One region of the uncultured Agrobacterium sp. genome, then DNA from elsewhere that is predicted to be linked to it. Evidence: predicted binding sites of a transcription regulator. Region 1 holds the regulator's gene; each other region holds the start of a gene.
The links. Region 1 encodes LexA, which represses DNA repair genes until DNA is damaged. Its sites were predicted from a motif close to TGTTCNNNNTGTGTTCNG; they were not measured.
Positions count from the first base shown of each region.

Region 2: the regulator LexA is predicted to act here: its motif matches at 967-984, upstream of QZ869_RS07240 (energy-coupling factor ABC transporter ATP-binding protein).
Region 3: the regulator LexA is predicted to act here: its motif matches at 1,408-1,425, upstream of QZ869_RS18155 (DUF4365 domain-containing protein).
Region 4: the regulator LexA is predicted to act here: its motif matches at 1,229-1,246, upstream of QZ869_RS11655 (ImuA family protein).

Region 1 covers NZ_CAJYTV010000011.1:588,937-591,136, reverse strand. Annotated here, with positions in the region: gene QZ869_RS11345 (GFA family protein) at 1-242, shown strand, start outside; gene lexA (transcriptional repressor LexA) at 389-1,114, opposite strand; gene QZ869_RS11335 (hypothetical protein) at 1,445-1,591, shown strand; gene kdsA (3-deoxy-8-phosphooctulonate synthase) at 1,593-2,200, shown strand, end outside.
Region 2 covers NZ_CAJYTV010000009.1:8,284-10,483, forward strand. Annotated here, with positions in the region: gene QZ869_RS07235 (energy-coupling factor transporter transmembrane protein EcfT) at 1-231, opposite strand, end outside; gene QZ869_RS07240 (energy-coupling factor ABC transporter ATP-binding protein) at 228-908, opposite strand; gene QZ869_RS07245 (winged helix-turn-helix domain-containing protein) at 1,021-2,200, shown strand, end outside.
Region 3 covers NZ_CAJYTV010000018.1:283,995-286,194, reverse strand. Annotated here, with positions in the region: gene QZ869_RS18165 (ABC transporter ATP-binding protein) at 1-777, shown strand, start outside; gene QZ869_RS18160 (hypothetical protein) at 951-1,289, shown strand; gene QZ869_RS18155 (DUF4365 domain-containing protein) at 1,429-1,944, shown strand; gene QZ869_RS18150 (hypothetical protein) at 1,941-2,200, shown strand, end outside.
Region 4 covers NZ_CAJYTV010000012.1:56,481-58,680, forward strand. Annotated here, with positions in the region: gene QZ869_RS11650 (DUF5623 domain-containing protein) at 1-820, opposite strand, end outside; gene QZ869_RS11655 (ImuA family protein) at 1,278-2,030, shown strand; gene QZ869_RS11660 (DNA polymerase Y family protein) at 1,945-2,200, shown strand, end outside.

The DNA.
Region 1 (2,200 bases):
TCGATGGAGACACTCGCAGCTACAATGGCCGCTTTTTTTGCCCCGATTGCGGTTCACCGGTTTTTGGCCGGAGCGGCGACGAAGTAGAGGTCAATCTCGGTTCACTCGACGAGCCGGATCAATTTGAGCCGACCTACGAGCTTTGGACAATCCGCCGTGAGGCATGGCTTCCGGATTACCCCGCATTGCGCCGTTTCGATCGCGATCGGAAATCGACAGGCCGAACCGAAGAAGGGCGATAGACCCGTGCAGTTTCATTGTCCCATCATTGCTTTTGTCTCCGTTGAGGCGCGGAATACAAAAAAAGCAGGCGATGACCTGCCTTTTTGATTTTGTTCTGAGATTACTGCGCTCAACCGATCCGATGTAGGGTGCCTTCAGTCACCGGTCAGTGATAACGGCGAATGAGACCCACAAGTTTGCCCTGAATTTTGACCCTGTCGGGCCCAAAGATACGGGTTTCATAGGCCGGGTTCGCGGCCTCCAGGGCTATCGAAGCACCCTTGCGGCGGAACCGTTTCAACGTTGCTTCCTCATCATCCACAAGAGCGACGATGATGTCTCCAGGATTGGCCGTGCTGCCATTGCGGATGATCACGGTGTCTCCATCGAAGATGCCGGCCTCGATCATGGAGTCACCCTTGACTTCCAATGCGTAATGTTCACCCGTCCCGATCATGTCCACCGGCACGGCAACATCGTGGGTATTGTTCTGAATGGCGGAGATCGGAACACCGGCAGCGATGCGTCCCATCACAGGAACGGTGACCGCGCTTGAAATCGCATCATTTACGGGTTTTGAAGCAGGGGCAGGTTCCGGCGCTTTCGGCTTTCCGAGGCTACCCTCGATCACGCTTGGGGCGAATCCACGTACGGGCTTCTGCGCGGGTGCGGAATAGGCTTCCGGGAGTTTGATAACCTCCAGCGCTCTTGCCCGGTTCGGCAGACGGCGGATGAAGCCGCGCTCCTCCAAGGCGGTGATCAGACGGTGAATACCGGATTTGGAAGCGAGGTCCAGGGCATCTTTCATCTCATCGAAAGACGGGGGCACGCCGGACTCTTTCATTCGTTCATGAATGAATAGGAGCAGTTCCTGCTGTTTGCGCGTGAGCATGAGAAAACCCTTGGAATGCGTTGCGAGAATTCGCGAAACAAATACAGAACGAACACTATATGTTCCATATGTGTTCTGCAATCCCTTAAAATTCCGCAAACGTTCCGGCTTGCCGTTTCGCTGTCCTGTTTCCGCGCAAATGTGGAAGCTTGCCGCTAGGAATATGACAGCATCCTCCTGAACACGACGATGGCGAGCAGCAGGTTGATCGCTCAGCTTGGTTAGAACCGCGTCTCGCAGGAGAAGGAGCCGACCGAAGCCAGCGTGCGAGGAAGGCCTGGAAGGCGTCGAAACCGGTCCGGGTTTCCTCTGGAGGTGAGAACAGCGAGAATGTTTGTCGCATTTTGCTGGCGCAAGGTTTCAAGCCTGAAGAGCTGGAAAATCGATTCCGATTTTTGGGCTGATGTTGTAAGGCCTTTGCAAGCTCGCAAGGTTGCGGTTGCCGGCGATGTCTGGCGCATGAGTCGTGAGGAATGAGATGACTGTAAAAAACAATTTGAAAGTGGTGGCTGGCGAGGGAAAAGGCGCTGTCTCCTTCTCCAATACGGAACGGTTTTCGCTGATTGCCGGCCCGTGCCAGATGGAAAGCCGCGACCATGCTTTCATGATTGCCGGCACGCTTCACGAATTGTGCGCCAAGCTCGGCATCGGGCTGGTTTACAAGTCCTCTTTCGATAAAGCGAACCGTACTTCTCTTTCCGGCAAGCGCGGTATCGGCCTCGACAGGGCCATGGAAATCTTCACCGACCTCAAGAAAGAGTTCGGCTTTCCGGTGCTGACCGATATCCACACGGAAGAGCAGTGCGCCGTTGTAGCGGAGACCGTCGATGTCCTGCAAATCCCGGCGTTTCTCAGCCGTCAGACCGATCTTCTGGTGGCCGCCGCAAAGACCGGACGGGTCATCAACGTGAAAAAGGGGCAGTTTCTGGCGCCCTGGGATATGAAGAACGTCCTTTCAAAATTGAATGAGAGCGGCAATCCAAATGTTCTTCTCTGCGAACGTGGCGCGTCTTTTGGCTACAATACGCTGGTGTCCGACATGCGGTCGCTGCCGATCATGGCCTCGCTTGGTGCGCCCGTGGTTTT
Region 2 (2,200 bases), on a different contig from region 1:
AGCTGCAATAGAGGCTATGGTGAGAAAGACGGGACGAAGCCTTGAGAAAGTACCGCGCAGACCAAGATGAGCTTGCCAGAGGATGAGGACTGCCAGGATGACGGCTATGCTCAACAGGGCAGGGTCGCGGGTGAGAAAAAGCCCGACGCTGGAAACCGCAAGCGTAACGAGCTTCATGCGTGGCGAAAGTCGATAAAGCCAGCCCGTTCCTTCGGCGTAAAGGCTTTTCATTGCAGGGCAATCTCCCGGTACCGGGCAATGACATCCTGCGGCTTGCCATCCGCCGCAAGCCTACCCTGATGAAACAGCAATACGCGGTCGAACGCCTCGACAAGCGGAAGATCGTGGGTGATCACGATCACATCCTGCTCAAGTCCCAGAATAGTCCGCTCTACCAGCGCCCGGTTTTTTAAATCGAGTTGGTTCGTAGGCTCGTCGAGTATGAGGATTTTCGGACCGGTGATGGAAAGGGCCGCAAGTGCTGCGAGTTGCAACTCGCCGCCAGACAGTTCATGGGCGCGGCGATCTGCGAGGTGGTCGATGCTAAAGCGCTGTAACGTCGCCCGCACCGCCTCATCGACGATAGTCTTGTGCAGGCCACGGTTCTTCAATCCAAAGGCAATGTCGTCGCGGATAATCGGCAGGATGATCTGGTTCTGTGGATTCTGAAAGACGAAGCCTACTTGTTTCAAAACGGCATCGGCATCCTTGACCGTGTCGAGTCCGTTGACGATGACCCTGCCACTTATCGGTTTGGTCAGGCCGTTAATCATCCGCGCGAAGGTCGTCTTACCCGAACCATTCAGACCGACGATGCCGATGCGTCTTTCGTGAAGCGAAAGATCGAGCGGCGCAAGCGCCATCCGCCGCTCGAAAGTCACACTCGCATTCTGGAAGTGAATGTCCACGCCATTTTCCTTATCGGTTCACGCGCTTCTATAAACGCAAAGAGGCGTTGACGAAATCAAGAACAAAAAAAGAACATTGATTTTGCGGCGACGCGATCCTAGACTGTTCGGCATGGCGATTCTGGTTTCGAACGAAGCAGCACGACGTATATTCCTGGTGCGGCAGGGTCTCGCTTCTGCTCCCAATAGAGCATTGTCGAAGGATGGTCTGCTGCAACTCATCACGGCTCTCGGCTTCGTTCAGGTGGACAGCATTGCCACGGTGGAGCGGGCGCATCACCAGATCATCTTTTCCAGAAACCAGACCTACAAGCGGGAGCATCTGTCCGCTCTTTTGGAAAAAGACAGAACGCTGTTTGAGCATTGGACCCATGATGCCTCGATCTTGCCCACAGCCTTCTATCCCTATTGGAAACACCGGTTTCGCCGCCGGGAGCCGATCATGCAGGACCGCTGGCGCAAGTGGCATGGTGATGGTTTTGACGCGGCTTTTGAACAGACCTACCGGCACATAGCTGAAAACGGCGCCGTCATGTCGCGTGACATGAAGGCTGAAGATCATCAGTCTGGTGGTTGGTGGAACTGGCATCCATCCAAGACGGCACTGGAATATATGTGGCACACAGGCAAGCTCGCAATATCCGGCCGTGTCAATTTCCAGAAAGTATACGACCTCTCAGAGCGGGTGATCTCGAAGGAGCATTTCGAGCGTGAGGTGAGCCACGAGGCGTTCATCGACTGGGCCTGCCGCGAAGCGTTGTCTCGCCTCGGTTTCGCGACATCGGGAGAACTCTCCGCTTTCTTCGATCTCGTGACGCCGCATGAGGCAAGGGAATGGGTGGCGACGCATCGCAGTGAACTGATCGAGGTTTCCCTGGTCTCTGCCAACGGCGAAAAAGAGCGTGCGTCCTATGCATTCGCCCGCTTTTCCGATGAGATGGAAGCGGAGGCGTCCGTCACGCCGCCGCAGCGCATTCGGGTTCTGAGCCCCTTCGACCCGCTACTGCGCAATCGCGCGAGAACAGAGCGCCTCTTCGGCTTCTTCTATCGCATCGAGGTCTTCGTACCGGAGCCGAAGCGTCAATATGGCTATTACGTTTTCCCCCTGTTGGAGGGAGACCGCTTGGTCGGGCGCATAGATATGAAGGCAGACCGAAAAAACGGTTCTTTGGACGTGAGGAGGCTATGGCTTGAGAAGGGCGTTCGGCCATCGGCAGGCCGGTTGGAAAAGCTCGATGCGGAATTGAACCGGCTGGCCAAATTCACCGGCGTCGAAACCGTGCGCTATCTGG
Region 3 (2,200 bases), on a different contig from region 1:
GGCCAGAATGTCACCGTCGATTACGATATTCCTGGTGGCTTCCTGTCGAAGGCCAGCGTGTTTCGTGCGGTCGATGGCGTGAGTATCAATCTGCGCCAGGGCCAGACCATTGGTATCGTCGGTGAATCCGGTTCAGGCAAATCGACGCTTGGCCGCGCGCTTCTGAGGCTAACCCACGCCAACGGACGCATCACTTTCGAGAAGAAGGAGATTACGGGGCTGGACCGCAAGGCAATGCGCCCCCTGCGTCGTCGGCTGCAACTCGTGTTCCAGGATCCCTATGGATCACTTTCGCCCCGCCAGACAGTGGGCGAGATCATAACCGAAGGTCTTTTCGTTCACGAACCGCAACTGACCCGCGCCGAGCGGGATAAGCGCGCCATCGAAGCGCTGAAGGAAGTCGGCCTCGATCCGGCAGCCAGAAACCGCTATCCGCACGAATTCTCCGGCGGCCAGCGCCAGCGTATTGCGATTGCCAGAGCCATCATCCTGAAGCCCGACGTCGTCGTGCTGGACGAGCCGACATCGGCGCTCGACCGTTCGGTGCAGGGGCAGGTGATCGATCTGTTGCGCGAGCTGCAGAAAACGCACGGGCTTTCCTACATCTTCATCAGCCACGACCTTTCGGTCATCAAGGCGATTTCGGATTACGTGATCGTGATGAAAGATGGGAAGATCGTGGAAGAAGGAGAGACCGACGCGATCTTCAACGCGCCATCTGCCGACTACACCAAGACGCTGATCAAATCCGCTTTCACTGCGGATGTCGCGGCCTGAGGTGGTGATAGCGCAATACGTACTATCGATCGTATATGCCCCGCTTCGGCGGGGCATTTTCTTGTAGTCTGCTTGCCATCCCAAGATTACTGCAAAGGAACCAGTGAGGCTTCTCGACGTTATAGCGCTGTGAACATTGACGTGTGCCGAAGTAATGGCACTGAGGAGGCAACATGCGAAAGATTATTCAAGTTGCAGGACTTGCTGTTACTATGGCAGTTTCAAGCGTCGCCGTATCTACCGTTGCAAAGGCGCAGGATGTCGAGCTGCGGATCGGCCCAGACGGCGTCCGCCCGGTCATCCGCGATCGCGATCGTGATCTGGACCGCCGCGGTCCTCCACGTATGGCTGGCTGCAGCGAACGCGAAGCCCGCGCCGCCGCCCGCGCCTCTGGCCTGCGCGATCCTGAAGTCGTCCGCATGACGCCACGCCGCGTGGTCGTCGAAGGCGACACCCGCCGCGGCCCCGACACCATCACCTTCGCCAACCAGCGCGGTTGTCCGGAGATTTGATTTTAGGTTTTCGGAATAGGTGAGAAAGGCCCGTTTAGGCGGGCCTTTTTACGTTAGGTCTTATGGCGTATTTCAGTCATGATTTTTTAAGGCGAAAATGAGATTCCCTTATTAGTTGAGTTCTTATCGAGTTGCTCTAATGCCTATCAGAACACACACAAATGACATCAAGGAGCGCTTGTCAGTAGCCTATGTTACCGCAGTTGCGGCACGTGCGGGGTGTCAAATAATCCATCTCCATGTCGACAAACAAAGCATTGACGCCACGGTGCGGCCGATCAGTGGTAGTAAGATTTCCGTAGATCTTCAGTTAAAGTCTACCTCAAGGGACTGCTTGAAGGAAAATGAAATTTCATTTCCGCTTCCTATAAAGAATTATGATGATCTTCGGACAAGTGTATCAACTGCTCTCCACTTCCTCGTTGTTCTTGTACTCGAGCCGGCAGAGCTGGACTGGTTAGTGTCTGACGAAAATTCATTGTTGATTAAAAGGTGTGCCTATTGGGTTGATTTAAGAGGCTCGCCTCCTGTTCGAAACGAAACATCAGTCACAATCTCGATTCCCCGAAGCCAAATCTTCGACGTGCAAGCGCTCCAGATTATGATGCAAAAGGCTTATGATGCCATCAACCAGGAACAGGAGGTGGGCCAGTGAGAACCGGATTCGTCGAGCAGTCAGGTCTTTTATCACTGTCTCCGAGGGATGTTGCTGGCTGGCTGCGAATGCGCGGTTTTTTACATATCGGTTCGGTAGGCGAATATGGTGCTCTGTTTCGTCGAACGAAACACGACAATGAACAGGAGCTACTTCTACCTACGTCGCCAAGCACTCGCGACTTCGTCATCAGAATGCGTCAACTGATCGAAGATTTGTCCGAGTATGAGGAACGTCGATCAAACGAAGTTATGAC
Region 4 (2,200 bases), on a different contig from region 1:
TTGGGCTGATGAACGTTTCCCATGACGGCGCTGATTCCCCGGTCCAGTCCTCTTCGAGGAATGGGGATGGCATCGCGTTGATCTTTGCTACCAACGCGTCAATGTCATAGCCGGTGCGGCCATCGGTAGCCACGTAGAGGTCGCAGCGGCTCGGGTAATACATGCCTTCCCATTGAGTCTTAACAACCCGCCAGTCTGTACGATCGGACCAGTCAGCACGCTTGGCTTCGTCCGGCACACCGCTGTAAGGTTCATCGATTAAAATGAACTGGCCACTTACTGGATCTACCCAATCGGTCGTATGATCGCTGTCCGGAAGCTGGTCATCGGCCTGGCCGTTCGGATATGCCTTGCGAAAATCGCGCGACGGACGAAGACCTGTCCGCTCCATGAAGCGAAGTGAACGCTCAGCCGTCGAAAGGCGTTCGCGTGCAAAGGATTGGGAGCCTGCAATAGCGTCGCAGACAAAATGGTCAGGGGCAACCATCCGAAGGTTTCCAAAGCCACGCAAATCTTTAAGCATGGATTTGTCGCAGATGTCGAGAATCGGTTTTTCCAGCAAGATCGTCAGCGTTTCGCGTCCAACCTCAAAGCGTTTGTCTTTGTCGCACCAGTAAATTGTCAATAAGACGTAAGGCTTTTTTGCTCTTGATCCATTGCTTGGAAGGGTGCGCAACGCATTCTTGAAGTTTGTGCAATTCGCAGCTTTTGCGGCAATCTCAAGCGCTTGGGAATACTTGATGCCTTCCTGCTTGCGATACTGGGCGGCGAGGCTCTTGACGCCTTCGATTGTCGTGGGACGAATATCACCAATCAACATAGCGGTTCTCCTGGCTTGTAAGTAAAGCGTCACTCGCCAACCGCCTTTCAAGCCGGATCGCTGTTGAAAGGTATTGATAATTTCATCGTAGCAGCGCTGCCAGCAGCTTCGGAACGGCGAGTGCCATGCTCATGCCAAGAGCAGCATCAATATATGCGAAAGAACGATTCCTTTCAACGGCGACTCACATCGAATATCTTTCCGGCCTGAGCTGGGGAGCTCGCTTCATATTATGGTGCATGCACCGGGATGCGCGCCGTGGAAAAAGCTTGCCGCTCAAGATATCACCCGAAATCGAGACGATCTCGCGCGCTGCCAAATTGTTCAACGGCTCGCCCGTGACGCTCGCACCACCGCCGGTAAGTCCCAGGCTAAGTCAATGTCTTGCGGTTGACTCCCTGTTGAGAATAGAACAAAAAGGGAACGTTAGCGAAGAATAATAAAGGAGCCAAGACCGTTGCGGCACGAAACCCCCATTGATGATCTGCGTGCCGCGATCAGCCGCATTGAGGGAAGGGCGGCCCGTAGCAAGACCGTGCTGCCATTTGGAATCGAGCTGATGGACCGCCGGCTCCCCGGTGGCGGGCTTGCGCTGGGCGCACTCCATGAAGTGGCGGGCGGCGGTAATGGTGCGCTTGACGGCGCGGCCAGTGCTCTCTTTGCTGCTGGAGTATCCGCGCGCACCAAGGGCAAGGTGCTGTGGTGCGTAACGACGCCTGACCTCTTCGCACCCGCGGTGGCGCAAGCAGGGCTTGGCGCGGACCGGGTCATTTATGTCGAGGCCGGGGATGACAAGACGGTGCTCGCCTGCATGGAGGAGGCATTGCGTCATGGCGCGCTCGGCGCCGTGGTCGGCGAGGTCGCGAAATTGTCTATGACCGCCTCGCGCCGTCTCCAACTCGCGGCAGAGGGAACTGGCTCGATCGGCATCGCGCTCCGTCGCTGGCGCCGGCAGGCGGAAGCGATGGATTTCGGCCAGCCGACGGCGGCCATGACACGGTGGCGCGTCTCCGTCCTGCCATCCAGCCCGCTTCCGGTGCCTGGCGTCGGACGTGCGCGCTGGCTTGTTGAACTCATCCGCGCTCGGGCGGGTGAAAGTGCGGATTTCGAATTGGAGGCTTGCGATGCCGCGGGTCGTCTCGCTGTACCTGCCGAGCTGGTCCACCGACCGGCTGCGGCGGAAGGCTGGCGACGCGGCGCCTCCGGTTGAGGCGCCGCTCGTCCTGATTACACGGGAGCGGAGCAGACGGGTGGTGTGGGCGGCGGATGCCGCGGCACTGGCTGTCGGCATCCGCGTGGGCATGCAGGCGACCAAGGCCCAGGTCCTCGTTCCCGGCCTCATCATGATGGACGCCGATCCGGTCGCCGATTCCGACGGCT